DNA from 4 places in the Kitasatospora sp. NPDC034533 genome. Region 2 is predicted to be linked to each of the others. Evidence: riboswitches for the same ligand, from Rfam matches in the RefSeq annotation. Region 2 holds a riboswitch; each other region holds the start of a gene.
What was found. Region 2 has a riboswitch for cyclic di-AMP ahead of ACZ55U_RS24400 (M23 family metallopeptidase). Riboswitches for the same ligand answer to the same signal wherever they lie in the genome.

Region 1 (4,807 bases), on a different contig from region 2:
CGGCCCGGCGGGCCAAGTACGCGGCCACCGCGCTGGCGGCGGCGCTGGAGGCGGAGCCGGCCTTCCGGGTGCGGATAGCGGAGCGGCTGCGGCTGGGGCAGCCGGACCTGGTGAAGGCGCTGGAGGCGGGCACCGTCCCGAGCGCCGCCGATCCGATGGACGTCGCGGCCGCCGCCTACCTGGTGCGTTCGGCGGGCTGGAGCCGGCTGGTGACCGAGGCCGGCGAGGAGGCCGAGCGGGCCGGTGCCGAGGACGCGGCCGCGGAGGCGGCCCGGCTGGTGGAGAAGCTCCAGGCCGAGCTGGCCGAGCTGCGGGCCTCCGCGCGGGCGGACCTGGACCGGCAGCGGGCCGAGTTCGAGGGCGTCCGCAAGGAGGCCGAGTCGCTGCGCCGGAAGGTGCGGTCGCTGGAGAGCGACACCCGCCGGGCGCAGGCGGAGGCCCGCCGGGTGACCGGCGAGTTGGAGGCCGCGAGGGCGCAGGCCGCGGCGGAGCGCGGTGCGGCCGAGAGCGAGGCGCGCAGGCTCCGGCACCGGGTCTCCGAGTTGGAGAACGCGGCGGAGCAGGGCCGCCGGTCGGCCCGGGAGGGGCGCAGCGTCGAGGACATGCGGCTGCGGCTGCTGCTGGACACCGTGTTGCAGTCGGCCCAGGGGCTCCAGCGGGAGCTGGCGCTGCCGGTCTCCCAGATCCGTCCGGCGGACCTGGTGGAGGCGGTGGTGCCGGGGGCGGCCTCGCCGCACGACGTGGCCCGGCGCGGGCTGGCCGAGGACGATCCGGCGCTGCTGGACCAGCTGCTGGCGATCCCCCAGGTGCACCTGGTGGTGGACGGCTACAACGTGACCAAGACCGGCTATCCGACGCTTCCGCTGGAGCAGCAGCGGATCCGGCTGCTGGGCGGGCTGGCGATGCTGGCCCAGCGCACCCAGGCGGAGGTCACCTGCGTGTTCGACGGGCAGGACCTGGACGTCCCGGTGATCATGGCGCCGCCGCGCGGGGTCCGGGTACGGTTCAGCCGGACCGGGGAGACGGCCGACGAGCTGATCCGCCGTCTGGTGCGGGCCGAGCCGCAGGGGCGTCCGGTGGTGGTGGTGTCCACCGACCGGGAGGTCGCGGAGGGCGTGCGGAAGGCGGGCGCGCGCCCGGTGGCCTCGGTGCTGCTGCTGAACCGGCTGGCCCGGCCCTGAGGCCGGATCCGGGCGTGGGAACGCCTGGTCGGAAGGGGTCCGGGGGCCCGGTGGGGTTTCCGTGAAGTCAGTGTGGGTGACCGGAGTTCACGCCTTTGGGGGAGTGGCAGAACGGATTGAACTTCACTAGGGTCAGGTGTCAAACCTATTTTCCGGAATCTCATCCCATCAGGTGAGTCCGATCAGGTGAGTCCGATGGAAGAAGGAGCCGGTCACTTGGCCACCCACCGCCGTCCCAAGCAGCCGAGCCGCGCGCGGATCTCCGTGCTCACCGCTGCCGCTGCGACCGCGGTCGCCCTCTCCGCCCAGGTGGCGGCGCACGCCGCGCCGCAGCCGAACACGTCGGACGTCAAGGCGCAGATCGACCAGCTCCAGCAGGAGCAGGAGCAGGCGGCGGAGAAGTACAACGGCGCCAAGGAGCGGGCCGACCAGCTGCGCAAGCAGGCCGACCAGCTCCAGGACCAGGTGGCCCGCGGCCAGGAGGAGATGACCCAGCTCCAGGGCGGCCTCGCCGAGGTGGCGGGCGAGCAGTACCGCACCGGCGGCATCGACGCGTCCGTCCAGCTGATGCTCTCCTCCGACCCCTCCGGCTACCTGGAGAAGGCCTCCACCATCCAGCAGGCCAGCACCAGTCAGGCCGAGGCGCTCAAGAACCTGCTGGAGCAGCAGCGCCGGCTGGACCAGGAGAAGACCGAGGCGGCCGCGGTGCTCGCCTCGCTCGACACCACCACCAAGGACCTGAACCAGGCCAAGACGGACGTCAACGCCAAGCTGAAGGCCGCTCAGGACCTGCTGAACTCGCTCAGCGCGGCCGACCGTGCCGCGCTGCGGGCCCAGCAGGCGCAGGACGAGCGCGCCTCGCGCGGCAGCGAGCGGGTGGACCTGGGAAGCCTGCCGGCGGCCAGCGGCTACGCGGCCACCGCGGTGTCCAAGGCGATGAGCAAGCAGGGCTCGCCGTACGTGTGGGGCGCCACCGGCTCGACCACCTTCGACTGCTCGGGCCTGATGGTCTGGGCGTACGGGCAGGCCGGCGTCTCGCTGCCGCGCACCTCGCAGGAGCAGGGCCACTACGGCACCCGGGTGCCCTCGCTGGACCAGGCCCAGCCGGGTGACCTGGTGGTCTACGGCTCCGACATGCACCACGTCGGGATGTACATCGGCAACGGCATGGTGGTCCACGCGCCGCACACCGGTGACGTGGTGAAGGTGATGAAGGCGGACGCGATGCCCATCAACACCATCCGCCGGGTCTGACGGGCCGACATGCCCGAGGGGCTCCCGCGGCCCTTGTGACCAGCGCCACCCCCGCCCGGGGGTGGCGTTCGGGTTTTCCGCGCCTTTTGTGACCACATGCTGAGAACCGATCAGCCTTGCGTGCGTCAGTGGTCACCATCGGTCATTTTCACAAAAGAACTTGGGTAATCTTCTGTCTTTTTTCTGACAAGGATTTGAACGGATCACGGTTCAGTTACTAGGGTCGTGCTCCGAACCACCGCACTGTCGATCGCCCAGCCTGGGTGGCGGCGGTGGTTTCCGCCGAGTTCGCGAGGCAGCGGGGCAGGTCGAAGCGACTGCCCGACAGGGGAGCCCAGTGTTCGGGGGCGCTGCGGAGCGGAGCCGGGGAACCACGTTCCTCCGGGGTGAATCGGCGCCAGGTCGGCCGCCGGCGCGGCCGTGAGGCGTCGTAGGGCATGCTTCCGGCCCGAACCCGTCAGCTCACCCGGTAGGCGGACGTAGGAAGAAGGAGTCCGCCTTCGTGGCGTCCCATCGTCGTCCCAAGCCCGCCGGCCGCACCCGCGTCTCGATCATGACCGGCCTCGCCGCCGCAGCCGTCGCCCTCTCCGCGCAGTCCGGCGCCCACGCCGACCCGCAGCCGACCAAGGAACAGGTCAAGGAGCAGGTCGACCAGTACAACGAGCAGGCCGAGGTCGCGACCGAGAAGTACAACGCCTCGCTGGAGAAGCAGCAGGAGCTGGAGAAGCAGGTCTCCGGCCTCCAGGACCAGGTGGCCCGTCAGCAGGCCCAGGTGACCGAGCTCCAGGGCGGGCTCGCGGAGATCGCCGGCGAGCAGTACCGCAACGGCGGCATCTCGCCGACCGTCCAGCTGATGTTCTCCTCCAGCCCGGACACCTTCCTGAACCAGGCCGGTGCGCTGAACCAGGCCGGGGACAGCCAGAAGAACCAGCTGAAGCAGCTCCAGGAGCAGCAGCGCAAGCTGGACCAGGACCGCACCGAGGCCCAGGGCAAGCTCGCCGAGCTGGACTCCACCACCCAGCAGCTGAAGGCCTCCAAGGAGGAGGTCCAGAGCAAGCTGAAGGCCGCCCAGGACCTGTTCAACACGCTGTCCGAGCAGGAGCGCCAGGCGATCCAGCAGGCCGAGCAGAAGGCCGCGGCGGACGCCAAGGCCAAGGCCGACGCCGCCCAGGCCCAGCAGGGCGGTGCCGACCGCGCCTCGCGCGACAACGGCCGCAGCGACCTCTCGGCCCCCTCGACCACCGCTCCGGTGAAGGTGGCCGCGGGCAGCTCGCGCGGTGCCGCCGCGCTCTCGTACGCCGCCTCCAAGATCGGCAGCCCGTACGTCTGGGGCGCCACCGGCCCGAGCTCCTTCGACTGCTCCGGCCTGATGGTCTGGGCGTACAACCAGGCGGGCGTGTCGCTGCCGCGCACCTCGCAGGCGCAGGCCGGGGCCGGCACCCGGATCGGCACCGACCTCTCCCAGGCCCAGCCCGGCGACCTGCTGATCTTCTACAGCGACGCCCACCACGTCGGCATCTACGCCGGCAACGGCCAGGTGCTGCACGCCCCCAAGCCGGGTGCGTCGGTGCGCTACGAGGCGGTCTCCAACATGCCGCTGGCCTCCATCGTGCGGGTCTGATCCCCGCTCGGACGCTCTCAGGCCCGGTCTTCCCCGAGGGGAGGCCGGGCCTGCGGCTTTTGCGGGCGGGTCGATCTGATGTCCGATTAGTGAGCGAATATTCGGGTTGGGAGGGGTTTGGACTCGCTTGCCCGGACTCGCTAACGTCTGCCACCGGACTTCCGCTCGACGGCCGCCCGCAGTGGTGCGGCGGCGGGGGCCCGCGCCGCAGGATTGGAGTCGCCGCCGCCATGCCCGTGCACCGTCGTTCCCCACTGCTCGCCCGGGCGCTGGTGCTGACAGCGGCCGCCGCCACCGCGTTGGGCGTGGCCTCCGGCGGCAGCGCCCAGGCCGCCCCCGGCACCCCGGACCCGACCGACCGTCAGGACGTCAAGGCGCAGGTGGAGCAGCTGTACGACGAGGCCGAGCAGGCGTCCGAGAAGTACAACGCCGCCCAGGAGGCGCAGCGGCGGCTCCAGGGCGAGACCACCATCCTCCAGGGGGAGATCGCCCTCGCGCAGGACCAGCTCAACCAGCTGCGCGGCGACCTGGCGACGGTCGCCGGGGCCGAGTACCGCGGCGGCGGGATGACCCAGACCGCCCAGCTGATCCTCTCGCCCGACCCGGAGGGGTACCTCGCCCGCGCCCGCACCATGGGCCAGGCCGCCACCCGCCAGCAGGAGACCCTGCACGAGCTGCTCACCCGTCAGCGCCGGCTCGACCAGCGCCGCACCGAGGCGGCCGACAAGCTCGCCGAGCTGGACGAGACCCG
Region 2 (4,807 bases):
AGGTACGAGTCGGACCGGACCCCGTCCTCGGAGCGGTCGTGCCGCAGCCGCCCCTCCAGCCGGAACCCCAGGCCGCCGAGCACCCTGACGGAGGCCGTGTTGTCCACCGCCGTCCGGGCGGTCAGCCGGTGCAGGCCCAGCTCCCCGAAGGCGAAGCCGCAGAGCAGGCCGACGGTCTCGCCCGCGTAGCCGCGGCCCCAGCACTCGCGGGCCAGCACGCACCCGAGGTCGCCGGCGCGGTGCCCGCCGAGGGTGAGCGAGGCCTGCCCGATCGGCGGCGCGTCCCACGGGTCCTCGGCGTCGGCGAGCCGCGTGACGGCGAGCCGGTAGGTGTCTCGCTCCTCGGCCAGCGCCTCCTCCAGGTAGAGCTCCACCTGGTCGGCGCAGTCCTCCAGGCCGCTCGGGCCGAACGGCAGGTACCGGGTGACCTCCGGGTCGCCGAACAGCGCGTGCAGCGCGGCGACGTCGCCCTCGGTGTGGTGGTACTCGCGGAGGGCCAGTCGCGGGCCGGTGAGTCGTACGGGGACCATGGCTGCCGACCCTATCCCCGCCCGGCGGCTACCGTTCGGACCATGAACGACGAAGACCTGCGGCTCGCCCCGCGCACCAAGGCCGCCGACCTGCTCTCCTGGGCGGCCGAGCAGGGCCGCGCACCGGTGGCCGAGGAGCCGCTGCGCGCGGTGCTGGCGCTGCTGGAGCTGGGCGAGGGCAGGATGCACGACGGCTGGCCCGAACTGACCTCCGACGCGGTGGAGCACCTGCTGTACGAACGGCTCCACCTGTACGTCCAACCCGCCCCCGAGGAGGACCCGCTCGCCTACGGCGAGGCCGTCCGGCTGCTGATCGACCACCAGCGGGCGGTCCGGCGGCTGAACGCCAAGCGCCAGGAGCGGCTGCACGCCGAGGCCGAGTGGCAGGGTGAGGTCGCCGCCGGGCTGCTGCGCCGCGCCGACCTGGTGACCTGGCCCCGGCTGTACGCGCTGCTGCTGTACGCGTACGGGGTGGACGTCACGGACCCGCAGGCCGTACGGGACTGGCTGGCCGGCTTCGGCGAGCTGGCGCCCGAGGAGCGGTCGGCCGCGTTCGAGGCGCTGGTGCCGGCCGGCTGGCTGGACGAGCCGGACGAGCAGGGCTGGGGCCCGGGCCGGGTGCTGTCGGTGGGCATGGCCACGGACGGCGCGCGTCGGCTGCTGGAGCAGGGCCTGATGCGCCGCAGCTACCGCAACCTGGCCGAGCTGACCGCCCTGGGGCGGCCGATGCCGGACGAGCTGGCCGGGGACTTCGAGCGGTTCGAGGAGGCGGCGGTCGGCGCGGCCCTCGACCTGTTCGGCGAGTGGACGGTGCCGGGGCTGCCGCGGCTGCTGGTGACGGAGTTCCCGGAGCTGGCGCCGGAGCCGGGCCAGGAGGAGATCGAGGCGTACCTGGCGCAGCTGCCCGCCGAGGAGTGAGGACGCGCGGAGCCCCCGGGCCGGGGGCTCCGCGGCCGCGTCAGGGGTTGAGGCCGTGCTGCTGGAGCCAGGGCTCCGGGTCGACCGGGGCGCCGCCGCCCGGGCGGACCTCCAGGTGCAGGTGCGGGCCGGTGACGTTGCCGGTCGCGCCGACCTTGCCGATCTGCTGGCCGCCGGCGACCGGGCCGGAGCCCTTGGTGATCGAGGAGAGGTGGCAGTACCAGATCTCGGTGCCGTCGGGCAGCGTCTCGACGATCCGGTAGCCGTACGAGCCGGCCCAGCCGGCCGAGGTGATGGTGCCCTGGCCGAGCGCGTGGACCGGGGTGCCGGTGTCGGCGGCGAAGTCCAGGCCGGTGTGCAGGTTGGCCCAGTAGCGGGCGCTCTGGCCGTAGTGGGCGGAGAGCCGGTAGTCCGTCACCGGGAGGGTGAGGGCGGCGGCCTTGGCCCGCTCGGCCTCCTCGGCGGCGCGCTTGGCCTCGGCCTCCTTGGCGGCGGCCTTGGCGGCGGCCTCCTGCGCGGCCTGGAGGCGGGCGCTCTCCTCGGCGGCGGTGCGCTGGCTGTCGGCCTGGTGCTGGATGCGGGCGGCGAGCGCGAGGCCGGGGTCGGCGGCGAGCGCGACCGGGGTCTCGTCGGGGGCCTCGATGGCGGGGGCGGCGGCCGGGGTCGCCGAGGCGAAGCCGGTGGCGCCCAGGGTGGCGGCGACGGCGGTGACGCCGAGCAGCGGGGAGGCCCCGCGGGTCTGACGCGGCATCCGGTGGCGGTTGGTCTCGGCCTCCGCGGCGAAGGCCTCGGGACCGAAGTCCTCGGGGCCGTCCGTGCCGGGGTGGTCGAGGAGCTGGGTACCGGCCGCGAAGCCGGCCGGGTGTGCCGGGGTGTGCGTCGACGCCACGGAGGCGCGCTCCTTTCCTTCCTTCGCGCCTACCGGGTTAGCTGACGGGTTCGGAGCAGGAAGGTCTCCTACGGCCGGGCCGGAGCCCCGCCGATTCACCCCAAGGAACGTGGTTCCCCGGCTCCCTGGCCTGCCCGGAGGCCGGCCGGCGGGATTAGGCGACGGCGCACGGTGCCGTCTGGTTACGGCGTTGACGACCGCGCTGCGTTATCAAACGTTAATCCTAGGAGGCCCTGATTCCAAGCCATCCGTTTGGAGCAGCTTAGGCCCTGGTGAACGAACGTCAACGAACGACCCCTCATGCGGGCCCCCTCATGCACGGGCCCATCTGAGTACCCCTACTCATGTGCGGCCCGTCCCGGCGGCCACATCCTGGCGCCATGAACGCACCGATGCAGACCCGCACCACGGCCGCGTACTACGTCCAGGCCGTCCTCTCCTTCGCCCTGTCGGGCACCGCCCTCGCCGTCGGGATCGCCCGCCTGCCGGTGGGCGGGTGGACCAGGGCGTTCCTCGGGCTCGGCCTCCTCTACACCGTCACCTCCGCGTTCACCCTGGCGAAGGTGATCCGGGACCGCCAGGAGTCCAACGAGATGGTCACCCGGGTCGACCAGGCCCGGCTGGAGAAGCTGCTCAGCGAGCACGACCCGTTCAAGGTGGACGGGGTCTGAGCGCCTCCCCCGGCGCCGGGCGGTGCGATCGCTTGACGGCTAAGGCTATTAGCCTTAGCTTTATGGCTATCGGCAGCACCGCCGATTTCCCGCACCGGCGGCCCGAGGAGGACCACCCATGAACGGCACCGTCACCCCGAGCACCCAGTACCTGACCGTTCCCGGCGGCAGGATCTCCTACGACGACACCCGGCAGGGCGACGGCACCCCCGTCGTCCTGCTGCCGGGCATGCTCGACAGCCGGGCCGCCTACCGACACCTGCGCCCGCTGCTCACCGCCGCCGGCCACCGGGTGGTCACCATGGACCTCCGGGGCTTCGGCGAGTCCTCCCTGGTCTGGGACGACTACGGCCCGGCCGCCCTGGCCGGCGACGTCCTCGCCCTGCTCGACCACCTCGGCATCGAGCGCGCCGTCCTCGCCGGGAACTCGTACACGGGGGCGACGGTCGTCAAGGCCGCCGGGGACGCGCCCGAGCGGGTCGCCGGGATCGTGCTGATCGACGCCTTCATCGAGAACCCGCCGCCGGGCGCCCTGATGCGCGGCGCCATGGGCCTGCTGGGCGCCGCCTTCGTCCACTGGCCGGCCGCCTGGGGCTTCTACCTGCGCAAGATGGCCTTCCCCGGCGCCAAGCCCGCCGACTTCGACGCGTACGTGGACGGGCTGGTCGCCGCCCTGCGCACCCCCGGCCGCAGGACCGCCACCCGCGGGTACGTCCGGGGCGACTCGATGCCGGTCGGCTGGACGGCCGCGGTGCGCTGCCCGGCGCTGGTGGTCATGGGCAGCGAGGACCCCGACTTCCCGAAGCCGGAGCTGGTCGCCGACCGGCAGGCGGCCGCGCTGGGCGGCGCGCGGAAGGTGATGATCGAGGGCTCCGGGCACTACCCGATGGCCGACAACCCGGCGGCCACCGCGGACGCCCTGCTGCCGTTCCTCGCCGAGCTCGGCTGAGTCCGGCCCCGCCCCGCCCACCGAACTCCGCACGAAGGACCCGAGCCCATGCCCCGCGTAGGACTGACCCCCGAGCAGGTCGTCGACCACGCCCTCGCCCTCATCGACGACCAGGGCACCGAGGCCCTCACCCTGGCCTCGGTCGCCGCCCGGGCGGGCGTCGCCACCCCCTCGCTGTACAAGCACGTCAGCGGCGGCCTCGCCGAACTGCGGCGGCTGATCGCCGTCCGGGTCACCGGGGACCTCGCCGACCGGCTGGCCGAGGCGGCGGTCGGCCGCAGCGGGGACGACGCCGTGGCCGCCGTCCTGCGCGCCTACCACGCGTACGCCACCGAGTACCCGCACCGCTACGGCGCGCTCCCCCAGGCCCCGCAGCCCGACGACGAGCTGACCCGGGCCGCCGGGCGGCTGGTCGGCGTGATCATCGCCGTCCTGCGGGAGTACGGCCTCGACGGCGCCGAGGCGGTCCACGCCGCCCGGACCGTCCGCTCCCTCGCCCACGGCTTCGCCTCGCTCGCCGCCGCCGGCGCCTTCCAGCTCGCCGAGGACCTCGGCACCACCCACGACCGCCTCATCACCACCCTCACCACCGGCCTGCGCACCTGGCCCGCGTAGCGGGGCGCGATGGGGGCGTGCGACGGGGACGTGCGACCGGGGCGCGCCCACCCGACGGGGGCGCCCTCGCACCGGACGACGCCCCTTGGGAACACCGTGCGCACGAACCCCACACATTCCGGGACGCGATCCGGCCAACCGGCTCGAATCCGACGCTCGTCGCCGAGGCCGGTCGGACCGGCTCGATGCCTCGTCAGGCCGGGCGGTCGCGGGCGAACCAGTGCCGATTGACGCC
Region 3 (4,807 bases), on a different contig from region 2:
ACGGGCCGTCCACGGAGAGCCGGCGCCACGGACGGGAACGGCGGCGGGGGAGCGGCGGCCCGCCGGAGCGGGGCGCGCCCGTCGCACCGGATACGGTCGGTCCATGCCAGCTCAGCCCGACCCCGCCCGGCCCGCCACCACGCCCTCCGCCACGCCGCCCGGCGCCCCCGCTCCGCAGCTGTTCACCTGGGAGTTCGCCGCCGATCCGTACCCCGCCTACGCCTGGCTGCGCGAGCACGCCCCGGTGCACCGCACCACGCTGCCGAGCGGTGTCGAGGCCTGGCTGGTGACGCGGTACGCGGACGCCCGTCAGGCGCTCGCGGACAGCCGGCTGTCGAAGAACCCGGCGCACCACAGCGAGCAGGCGCACCGCACCGGCCGGGTGGGCATCCCGGGGGAGCGGCAGGCCGACCTGATGACCCACCTGCTGAACATCGACCCGCCGGACCACACCAGGCTGCGCCGGCTGGTGTCGAAGGCGTTCACCCCGCGCCGGGTGGCCGAGTTCGAGCCGCGGGTGCAGCAGCTCACCGACCGGCTGATCGACGGCTTCGCCCGGCGCGGTTCGGCGGACCTGATCCACGAGTTCGCCTTCCCGCTCCCCATCTACGCGATCTGCGACATGCTGGGCGTGCCGGCCGAGGACCAGGACGACTTCCGCGACTGGGCCGGGATGATGCTGCGGCACACCAAGCCGGGCCAGGGCGGCGGCCAACGCGGCGGCGTGGGGCGGGCGGTGAGGCGGATGCGGGCGTACCTGCTGGAGCTGATCCACCGCAAGCGCGCCGACCTCGGCGACGACCTGATCTCGGGTCTGATCCGGGCCAGTGACCACGGTGAGCACCTGACCGAGAACGAGGCCGCGGCGATGGCCTTCATCCTCCTGTTCGCGGGCTTCGAGACCACCGTCAACCTGATCGGCAACGGCACCTACGCGCTGCTGCGTAATCCGGAGCAGCGCCGGCTGCTCCAGGAGTCGGTGGCGCGCGGCGAGAGCGGGCTGCTGGAGACCGGGATCGAGGAACTCCTGCGCTACGACGGGCCGGTGGAGCTGGCGACCTGGCGGTTCGCGACCCGTCCGCTGAGCATCGGCGGAGTGGACATCCCGGTCGGCGACCCGGTGCTGGTGGTGCTGGCCGCGGCGGACCGCGATCCGGCCCGGTTCGCGGACGAGAACACCCTCGACCTGGCCCGGACGGACAACCCGCACCTGGGCTTCGGGCACGGCATCCACTACTGCATCGGCGCTCCGCTGGCCCGGCTGGAAGGGCGGACGGCGCTGGCCACACTGCTTTCCCGGCTGCCCGATCTGCGGCTCGCGGAAAGTCCGGAGAACCTGCGCTGGCGAGGCGGTCTGATCATGCGTGGGCTGCGCGAACTGCCGGTGGAATTCAGCCCGGAGAGCCGCTCTCCGCACGCCTCTCCGCACGCGCTTCCGCAGGGTCCTACCGTGACTCCGGCGAGCGCCGATCACGTCGGCGGCACGCCGTCGGTCAACTCCCGTACGGGGTATGAAGGCTGACCAATCCGGACATAACGCCGCAGTCGGTAGGCGAATGGGCACGCGCCGTAATGCTGGTGTGATATCGGCGATATGAGCTTGTGATTGGTCTGAAGATCTGTCTACTCTCCTGGGGTTCGCAGCTGCGGACCCCGAGCGCGGAACGCCGAATCCTGCCCGCCGTGCCACGGGAAACCGACCAGAACCCTGGGCAGGGGCGGGGGAACCAGGTTTGTTGCCGTCCCCACGGCTTGGGGTGAAGCCGCCCGAGCGGAATCGTTTCCGCACACGGCGGCCGGGCCACCTCCCGGTCCGAACCCGACAGCTCACCTCGCAGGCGTGCGGAGAGGGACCTCTTCATGCTGTTCGTTGGAACTGGCCGCCACCGTCGTCGTACCCAGGCCGAGAAGGCCATCGCCGTCGCCGGTGTGGCCGGCGTCGGACTCGCGATGCCGCTCCTCACCGCCACCGGCGCCTCCGCCGCCCCGGTCTCCACCTGGGACGCCGTCGCCCAGTGCGAGAGCGGCGGCAACTGGAGCATCAACACCGGCAACGGCTTCTACGGCGGCCTCCAGTTCACCTCCAGCACCTGGAAGGCCTACGGCGGCACCGTCTACGCCCCGCAGGCCAACCAGGCCAGCAAGGGCCAGCAGATCGCGGTCGCCGAGAAGGTCCTCGCCTCGCAGGGCCCCGGCGCCTGGCCGGTCTGCTCCAAGAAGGCCGGTCTGACCAAGGGCGGCTCCCCGGCCTCCGTCGACACCTCCTCGGGCGGCAAGACCCAGACGGCCCCCAAGCCGCAGGCCCCGAAGCCCGCCGCCAAGCCGGCCGAGAAGCCGGCTCAGCAGCAGGCCCCGAAGCCGGCTCAGAAGCCCGCCGCCAAGCCGGCCCAGCAGGCCGCCCCGCAGCAGCAGACCCAGCAGACCCCGGGCTTCTCCGGCAAGGCCGGCTGGGACGCCGACGCCAAGGTGTACTGGTACCAGAACAACGGCGCCTGGTACTGGACCAGCCACCAGAGCGTCTACCAGCAGTACGCCGGCCAGGCCGCCGCCCAGCCGCAGTACGCCCCGCAGGCCGCCGTGCAGCCGGCTCCGCGGGCCACCGGCCACGACTACACCGTCCGCGCCGGTGACACCCTGTCGACCATCGCCACCGCCCAGGGCGTGTCCGGCGGCTGGCGCGCGCTGTACGACCAGAACCACGCCACCGTCGGCGGCGACCCGAACCTGATCCTGCCCGGCCAGGTGCTGCACCTCGGCTGATCCGGCGTCGGGCCGCCGTGCCCGAGCCGAGGTCGGGCCGCCGTGCCCGACGGCGACCCGCCACGCCCGGCGGCGCGTATCGCGACCCGCGGACGAAGGGGACCGGCCTACCGGTCCCCTTCGTCCGCATTCGCCCGTCCCAGGGGGACAAGCTGGGACAAGCAGGTGAACTACCGGTGGGTAGAGGGGCCACACGCTGAGACGGAACCGAGGCCGAGGTGGTCCCGGGAGCCCGGGCGGTTAGGCTCTGGTCGTAACGACTCCGCAATCGTCCTGCTGACTGCACCCCGTCAGACCGGACCCCTGCTTCCGCAAGGAGATGCCTCGTGCCGTCCATCGATGTCGTCGTAGCCCGTGAGATCCTCGACTCGCGCGGCAACCCCACGGTCGAGGTCGAGGTCGGCCTCGACGACGGCAGCACGGGTCGTGCCGCTGTCCCGTCGGGTGCCTCCACCGGCGCCTTCGAGGCCCTGGAGCTGCGCGACGGCGACAAGAACCGCTACTTCGGCAAGGGCGTCGAGAAGGCCGTCCTGGCCGTCATCGAGCAGATCGGTCCGGAGCTGGTCGGCTACGACGCCACCGAGCAGCGGCTGATCGACCAGGCCATGCTGGACCTGGACGCCACCCCGGACAAGTCCTCGCTCGGCGCCAACGCCATCCTGGGCGTCTCGCTGGCCGTCGCGCACGCCGCCTCCGAGGCCAGCGACCTGCCGCTGTTCCGCTACCTGGGCGGCCCGAACGCCCACGTCCTGCCGGTCCCGATGATGAACATCCTCAACGGCGGCTCGCACGCGGACTCCAACGTCGACATCCAGGAGTTCATGATCGCCCCGATCGGCGCGGAGTCCTTCTCCGAGGCCGTCCGCTGGGGCGTCGAGGTCTACCACACCCTCAAGGGCGTGCTGAAGGAGCGCGGCCTGTCCACCGGCCTCGGCGACGAGGGCGGCTTCGCGCCGAACCTGGACAGCAACCGCGAGGCCCTGGACCTGATCGTCGAGGCCATCCAGAAGGCCGGCTACGTGCCCGGCCGTGACGTCGCGCTGGCCCTGGACGTGGCCTCCTCCGAGTTCTACGAGGACGGTGCCTACCAGTTCGAGGGCAAGGCGCTGACCTCCACCGAGCTCATCGAGTACTACGCCGAGCTGGTCGACGCCTACCCGCTGGTCTCCATCGAGGACCCGCTGGACGAGTCGGACTGGGACGGCTGGAAGGCCATGACCGTCCGGCTGGGCGACAAGGTCCAGCTGGTCGGCGACGACCTGTTCGTCACCAACCCGGCCCGCCTGGCCCGCGGCATCGAGACCGGCACCGCCAACGCGCTGCTGGTCAAGGTGAACCAGATCGGCTCGCTGACCGAGACCCTGGACGCCGTCGAGCTGGCCCAGCGCAACGGCTACCGCTGCATGATGTCGCACCGCTCCGGTGAGACCGAGGACGTCACCATCGCCGACCTGGCCGTCGCCACCAACTGCGGCCAGATCAAGACCGGCGCCCCGGCCCGCTCCGAGCGCGTCGCCAAGTACAACCAGCTGCTGCGCATCGAGGAGATCCTCGACGACGCCGCCGAGTACGCCGGCCGCGGCGCCTTCCCGCGCTTCCGCTCCGCGGAGTAACGGGCACCGCCGCTCCACCGGGCGGTGAGCACGTACGAGGGCCACGCGCTCCGGTGGCGCACGCCTGACCGGTGCCCCGCCGTTCACCCCGTAGGGTGGACGGCGGGGCACCGTCGCGACCAGGAGGGGATACGGGAGATGGCTGGCTGGAGGATCCCGGGCTTGGCGGCCCGGCCCCGGTTCACGAGCCGGGCGACCGTCCTCGTCCTGGTGCTCTGCTCGCTGGTGGCGATCCTCGCCTACCCGACGCGGCAGTTCATCTCCCAGCGCGCCGAGATCTCCGCCCAGCGGGCGAAGGCCGACCACGCGCGCCAGCAGGTCGAGCAGTTGCGCCGGGAGAAGGCCCGCTGGCAGGACCCGGAGTACGTCAAGGCGCAGGCCCGCGCCCGGCTGCACTACGCGGTGCCGGGGGAGACCCCGTACATCGCGGTGGA
Region 4 (4,807 bases), on a different contig from region 2:
CCACACCCGGTCCAGGCCTCGCGGCCGGGCCGGATCGCATGGCCGGGTCGGGCCGTGCGATGGGATCAGGACCCGTGGTCAGGAGCAGCCCCGTGCCCGGGTCAGGCCGCGCGGCGTTCGGCGTTCGGCCGGTTCGGGAAGCCCCGGGAGGACCACACCCCGGGCTCTTCCGCCAGGCCCCGCCGAGGCCCTTCCGGCGCCACGGGCCTGCGGGCCGGCCGGTTCACCGGGGCCCGCGGGCGCAAGCGGAAGGACGGGCGACAAAGACAAAGGCCGTCGCGGTGTCGGCACCCACGACGGCCCCCCGATGTGTGGAGCACGACGGTCGGTCAGACCGCCAGGTGGTCGAACTCCCCGTCCTTCGCGCCCAGCAGCAGTGCGGCGATCTCGGCACGGGTGTAGATGAGCGCCGGGCCGTCCGGGAACCGCGAGTTGCGCATCGCCACATCGCCGCCCGGCAGGGCGGCGAACTCGACGCAGTTGCCCTGAGAGTTGCTGTGCAGGCTCTTCTGCCAGACCACCCCCCGGAGATCGGCGGCGGCCATCCCGTTGTAGGTGTCGTACGAGCCGTGCGTGTCCTGCGAGTCGTGCATAGAAATCTCCCGAAGAGCTCCGGAGTTGTCGTCCAGCGCGGCGCCCCCGGCACCGCCGAACGAACGGACCGGCCCCGTACCGGCCCGGCACAACGCCTCACTTGACGTGATGATAGCCGCAGTGCACGTGCATCAGCACGGGACAGTGCAGGTGCACAAGGCCTTTCATTCGCGGCCCCGAACTCGCCATGCCCCCTTCCCCTGACGGTACGTAAACGGACATAGCCCATGGAATCGTCGGGCTCGCGATAACCGGCCGTGAGCACCTCCCCGCTGAATGTTGATCTTCGAACGCCGGGAGTCGCCCCCCCGTGACCCTCCGTCAAGCGCCTCTTGAGCTGTGAGACATCTCACGCGCCACGGGTGCAACGCCCGCCGCCCCGGACGGCGTCAGGACTGTGACGGTTCGCGCCGAGTTGGGAGAGGAATGTCCGGATTGTAGGCAAAGCGCCTGAACGGTGGCGGAGACACACCGAGTCCGCACCACGACCGCGCGAAACCCGTACGGCAGCCGACTGCAAGCCGGACGGGGCGATGTCCTACGATCTCCGGCATGAGCACCGCAGCCATCCCGGGCGCGCCACTGCCCGTCCGCACTCCAGGCTCCCGTGCGCGGGGGCGCCACCGTCGTCCCGAGCGCCCCGAGATCCCGGCCGGCGCCCCGGCCCTGGTGCTCGCCGTGCCCGCGACCGCCGGGCCCGAGTCCCGTTCGGTCGTCGAGGAGCTGCTCTCGGTCGTCCGCACCGAGCAGAACGGCGTCCAGGCGGCGGTCGGTTACCTCCCGGGCAACGGCTCCGAGGCCGCCGACGGCGAGGAGCGCACGGTGGCCGAGCTACTGGTGCTGGCCGCCGAGACCGGGCTGCCGATGCCGATCCTGGTGCCCCTGGTGCCGGGCCCGCACAGCTTCCTGACCGAGCTTCACGCGCTCGCCGCCGAGTACGGCGCGCCGGTCACCGACCCGCTGGGCCCGCACCCGCTGCTGGCCGAGGCCGTGCACGTCCGGCTGTCCGAGGCCGGGCTGGCCCGCGCCGACCGCGCCCGGCTGTTCGCCATCGCGACCGCCGCGGACGGCGTGGTGCTGACCACCGTCGGCGGCGAGGACGCGGCCGCCGCGGCCGGCATCACCGGCGTGCTGCTGGCCGCCCGACTGGCCGTGCCGGTCGTCGCCGCCGCGCTCGACGTGCCCGGCTCGGTCGCCGCGGCCGTCAACCACCTCAAGGACACCGGCTCGCAGCGCCCGGCGCTGGCACCGCTGGTGATCGGCCCGGAGGCGGACTCCGAGCTGCTCGCCACCGCCGCCGAGGAGACCGGCTGCCCGTCGGCCGCGCCGCTGGGCGCGTACCCGTCCGTCGGCCAGCTGATCGCCTCCACCTACCTGGCCGCGCTGCCCGCGCCGTCCGCGGAGGACCTGGCCCGGGCCGAGGCGGAGGCGGCGGCCGCCGCCGAGGCCGAGGGGGCCGTGGAGGGTGCTCGCGGCGCCCATGCGGCCGCCCAGGGGTTCGCCGGGCAGTAAGCGACACCGCGCGCCGGTTCGCGCGCGCCGAAGGGTCCGGAGCGGTTCGCGCTCCGGGCCCTTCGGCGTCCCCTGCTCGCCGTCTCCCGTCGCCCCTCGCGGTGTTTCGCCGCTTCTCGCCGTTCATCACACATCTCGTACCGCTTCAGGAGTTGAGTGCCGATGAAGCGGAATGTCCGTTCTGAAGCCATTTAGAAGGAAATGGACCGCACATGGCCGGGCGCCCGGCCTGCGGCCGCCCCCATGCCCTCCGGAGTGCGCCGCCGCGCGCCTCAACGCGCCGTCACGTCATGGCTGAAGCGAAGCCAGTTGTCGATTTCCTCAACGACATTGCCGGAAAACGATCATTTGCGATCTTGGAAGAATCGCCTTTTGGTACTTCCCGCTAAACCGTGATGCGCATCACAAGGTTTGCAGTTTGAACTTGAGTCTGATTAACGTGCTCCCCGTTCGTGACCACACGAACCCGGTTCATCCGCGACGCCGAGTCCTGCCGTCGGATGTCCTGGCAGCGCGAAAACGCACCACGGCAGGAGCGGGGGACCCACAGGTAAGTCGCCCCGGACCGATCCCCGGAACGGTCCAGGGCTAGGGGTGAAGCCGCGCTCACCGCGCGGCCGGGCAACTCCAGCCCGAATCCGACAGCTCACCTCGCAGGCGTGGGAGAGGACCGCGTCTTCATGCTGCCCACCAACGGCAACAGCCTGTCCAGTCGCACCCGCCGCGTGATCGCCGCCCTCGGCGTCGCGGGCGTCGGACTCACCGTCCCGTGCCTCACCTCCGGCACCGCCTCCGCCGCCACGGTCGCCACCTGGGACAAGGTCGCCCAGTGCGAGAGCGGCGGCAACTGGAGCATCAACACCGGCAACGGTTTCTACGGCGGCCTCCAGTTCACCTCCAGCACCTGGGCCGCCTTCGGCGGCACCGCCTACGCCGCGCGCGCCGACCTGGCCACCAAGGACCAGCAGATCGCCGTCGCCGAGAAGGTCCTCGCCTCGCAGGGCCCCGGCGCCTGGCCGGTCTGCTCGGTCAAGGCCGGCCTCACCAAGGGCGGCGCGGCCGCTTCGGTCGACACCACGGCGGGCTCGACCGCTTCGGTCGACACCACGGCGGGCTCGACCGCCGGTTCGGCCGCCACCAAGCCCGCCCAGAGCGCGAAGCCCGCCGCTCCGGCCGCCAAGCCCGCCCCGCAGAGCCCGGCCCCGGCCGCCAAGCCCGCCGCGCCCGCCCAGGACGGTGCTCAGGCCGCCTCCGGCTCCGCCGCGAGCAACTGGGTCCAGAAGCGTCAGCAGCAGGCCCAGAGCGGCGACTACACCGTGGTCGAGGGCGACTGGCTGTCCTCGATCGCCGACCAGCACAACGTGCAGGGCGGCTGGCAGCGGCTGTACGAGCTCAACCGCGCCACCCTGACCGAGGGCCCGGACTCCATCTACCCGGGCCAGCACCTGTCCATCGACGGCAAGTCCGGCTCGGACGCCGCCCGGTCCGACCGCTCGCGGAAGGCCGGCCAGTCCGCGAACGGCGGTGCCGTGAACGCCCAGCCGTCCGCGCAGGCCCAGACGCCCGCCACCAAGCCGGCCGCCGCCAAGCCCGCCGCCGCCAAGCCCGCCCCGCAGACCCCGGCCCCGGCGCAGCCCCAGACCCAGGCTCCGGCCGCCACCGGCAGCATGGCCGCCGCGGTCTCCTTCGCCGAGTCGAAGGTCGGTCAGGCCTACGTGTACGGCGGCACCGGCAACGGCGGCTGGGACTGCTCCGGCCTGACCCAGGCCGCGCTGCGCGCCGCGGGCATCTCCGTGCCGCGCGTCGCCGCCGACCAGGCCGCGGCCAGCACCCACGTCTCGCTGGACAGCCTCCAGCCGGGCGACCTGCTGTTCTGGTCCAACAACGGCAAGGACTCCGGCGTGTACCACGTCGCGATCTACGTCGGCAACGGCAAGTACGTCGAGGCCGCCAACCCGAGCTCGGGCGTGCGCGAGCAGAGCATCGCCAACTGGGCCCCGGACTTCGCCGGCCGGGTCTGAGGACGGCGAACGGCTGACGGACGCGCGGTAGCAGCCGACAAGGAACAGCTGACAGATGACGGATAACAGATAACAGATTTCAACATCTGTCAGCTGTCATCTGTCTCCCATCAGCCGTCAGCCACCCGCTGCGGACCGAACGCTGACCATCCGCCACCCCCGGGGAGAGTCTGGTCGCTCTCCCCGGGGGTTCCGCCGTTCCCCGGCGCATCATGCGCCCCGCCCTCCGGCGGCTCCCCCAGAAGGCCGTCGAACCGGTCCTGCGCGACTACCCGGCACGCGGCCGTCGCACCGGGACCCGGACCGGCGAAGCGCCGACGGGCCCCGGAGAGCAACCGCCCTCCGGGGCCCGTCCGTCCGACGTGGCGGCCATGACGGCCGACGCTCAGCGCGCGCAGGCCCCGGTGGACCCGCGCATCACCAGCTCCGGCTGGAACATGAACTCGCCGCGCTGGGCCGCGTTCCCGCCGACCTCCTCCAGCAGGGCGTCCACCGCCGCCGTGGCCATCGCCTCGACCGGCTGGCGGATCGTGGTCAACGGCGGCTCGGTGAAGGCGATCAGCGGCGAGTCGTCGAAGCCGACCACCGACACGTCCTGCGGCACCGACAGCCCGCGCTGCCGCACCGCCCGGATCGCCCCGAGCGCCATCATGTCGCTCCCGCAGACGATCGCGGTACAG

Region 1: another riboswitch for cyclic di-AMP. It lies ahead of ACZ55U_RS07880 (C40 family peptidase); the one in region 2 lies ahead of ACZ55U_RS24400 (M23 family metallopeptidase).
Region 3: another riboswitch for cyclic di-AMP. It lies ahead of ACZ55U_RS11215 (LysM peptidoglycan-binding domain-containing protein); the one in region 2 lies ahead of ACZ55U_RS24400 (M23 family metallopeptidase).
Region 4: another riboswitch for cyclic di-AMP. It lies ahead of ACZ55U_RS26040 (transglycosylase family protein); the one in region 2 lies ahead of ACZ55U_RS24400 (M23 family metallopeptidase).

Annotation. Positions count from the first base shown of each region.
Region 1 is NZ_JBVITE010000007.1:132,937-137,743, reverse strand. It holds gene ACZ55U_RS07890 (NYN domain-containing protein) at 1-1,181, shown strand, start outside; gene ACZ55U_RS07885 (C40 family peptidase) at 1,398-2,435, shown strand; cyclic di-AMP (ydaO/yuaA leader) riboswitch at 2,774-2,927, shown strand; gene ACZ55U_RS07880 (C40 family peptidase) at 2,938-4,056, shown strand; gene ACZ55U_RS07875 (C40 family peptidase) at 4,287-4,807, shown strand, end outside.
Region 2 is NZ_JBVITE010000038.1:47,709-52,515, reverse strand. It holds gene ACZ55U_RS24410 (GNAT family N-acetyltransferase) at 1-530, opposite strand, end outside; gene ACZ55U_RS24405 (hypothetical protein) at 573-1,448, shown strand; gene ACZ55U_RS24400 (M23 family metallopeptidase) at 1,489-2,337, opposite strand; cyclic di-AMP (ydaO/yuaA leader) riboswitch at 2,350-2,508, opposite strand; gene ACZ55U_RS24395 (YiaA/YiaB family inner membrane protein) at 2,718-3,008, shown strand; gene ACZ55U_RS24390 (alpha/beta fold hydrolase) at 3,127-3,957, shown strand; gene ACZ55U_RS24385 (TetR/AcrR family transcriptional regulator) at 4,006-4,572, shown strand.
Region 3 is NZ_JBVITE010000011.1:138,188-142,994, reverse strand. It holds gene ACZ55U_RS11220 (cytochrome P450 family protein) at 104-1,522, shown strand; cyclic di-AMP (ydaO/yuaA leader) riboswitch at 1,689-1,855, shown strand; gene ACZ55U_RS11215 (LysM peptidoglycan-binding domain-containing protein) at 1,861-2,760, shown strand; gene eno (phosphopyruvate hydratase) at 3,087-4,373, shown strand; gene ACZ55U_RS11205 (FtsB family cell division protein) at 4,512-4,807, shown strand, end outside.
Region 4 is NZ_JBVITE010000043.1:13,578-18,384, forward strand. It holds gene ACZ55U_RS26030 (DUF397 domain-containing protein) at 330-593, opposite strand; gene ACZ55U_RS26035 (sirohydrochlorin chelatase family protein) at 1,147-2,106, shown strand; cyclic di-AMP (ydaO/yuaA leader) riboswitch at 2,609-2,779, shown strand; gene ACZ55U_RS26040 (transglycosylase family protein) at 2,766-4,127, shown strand; gene ACZ55U_RS26045 (LacI family DNA-binding transcriptional regulator) at 4,513-4,807, opposite strand, start outside.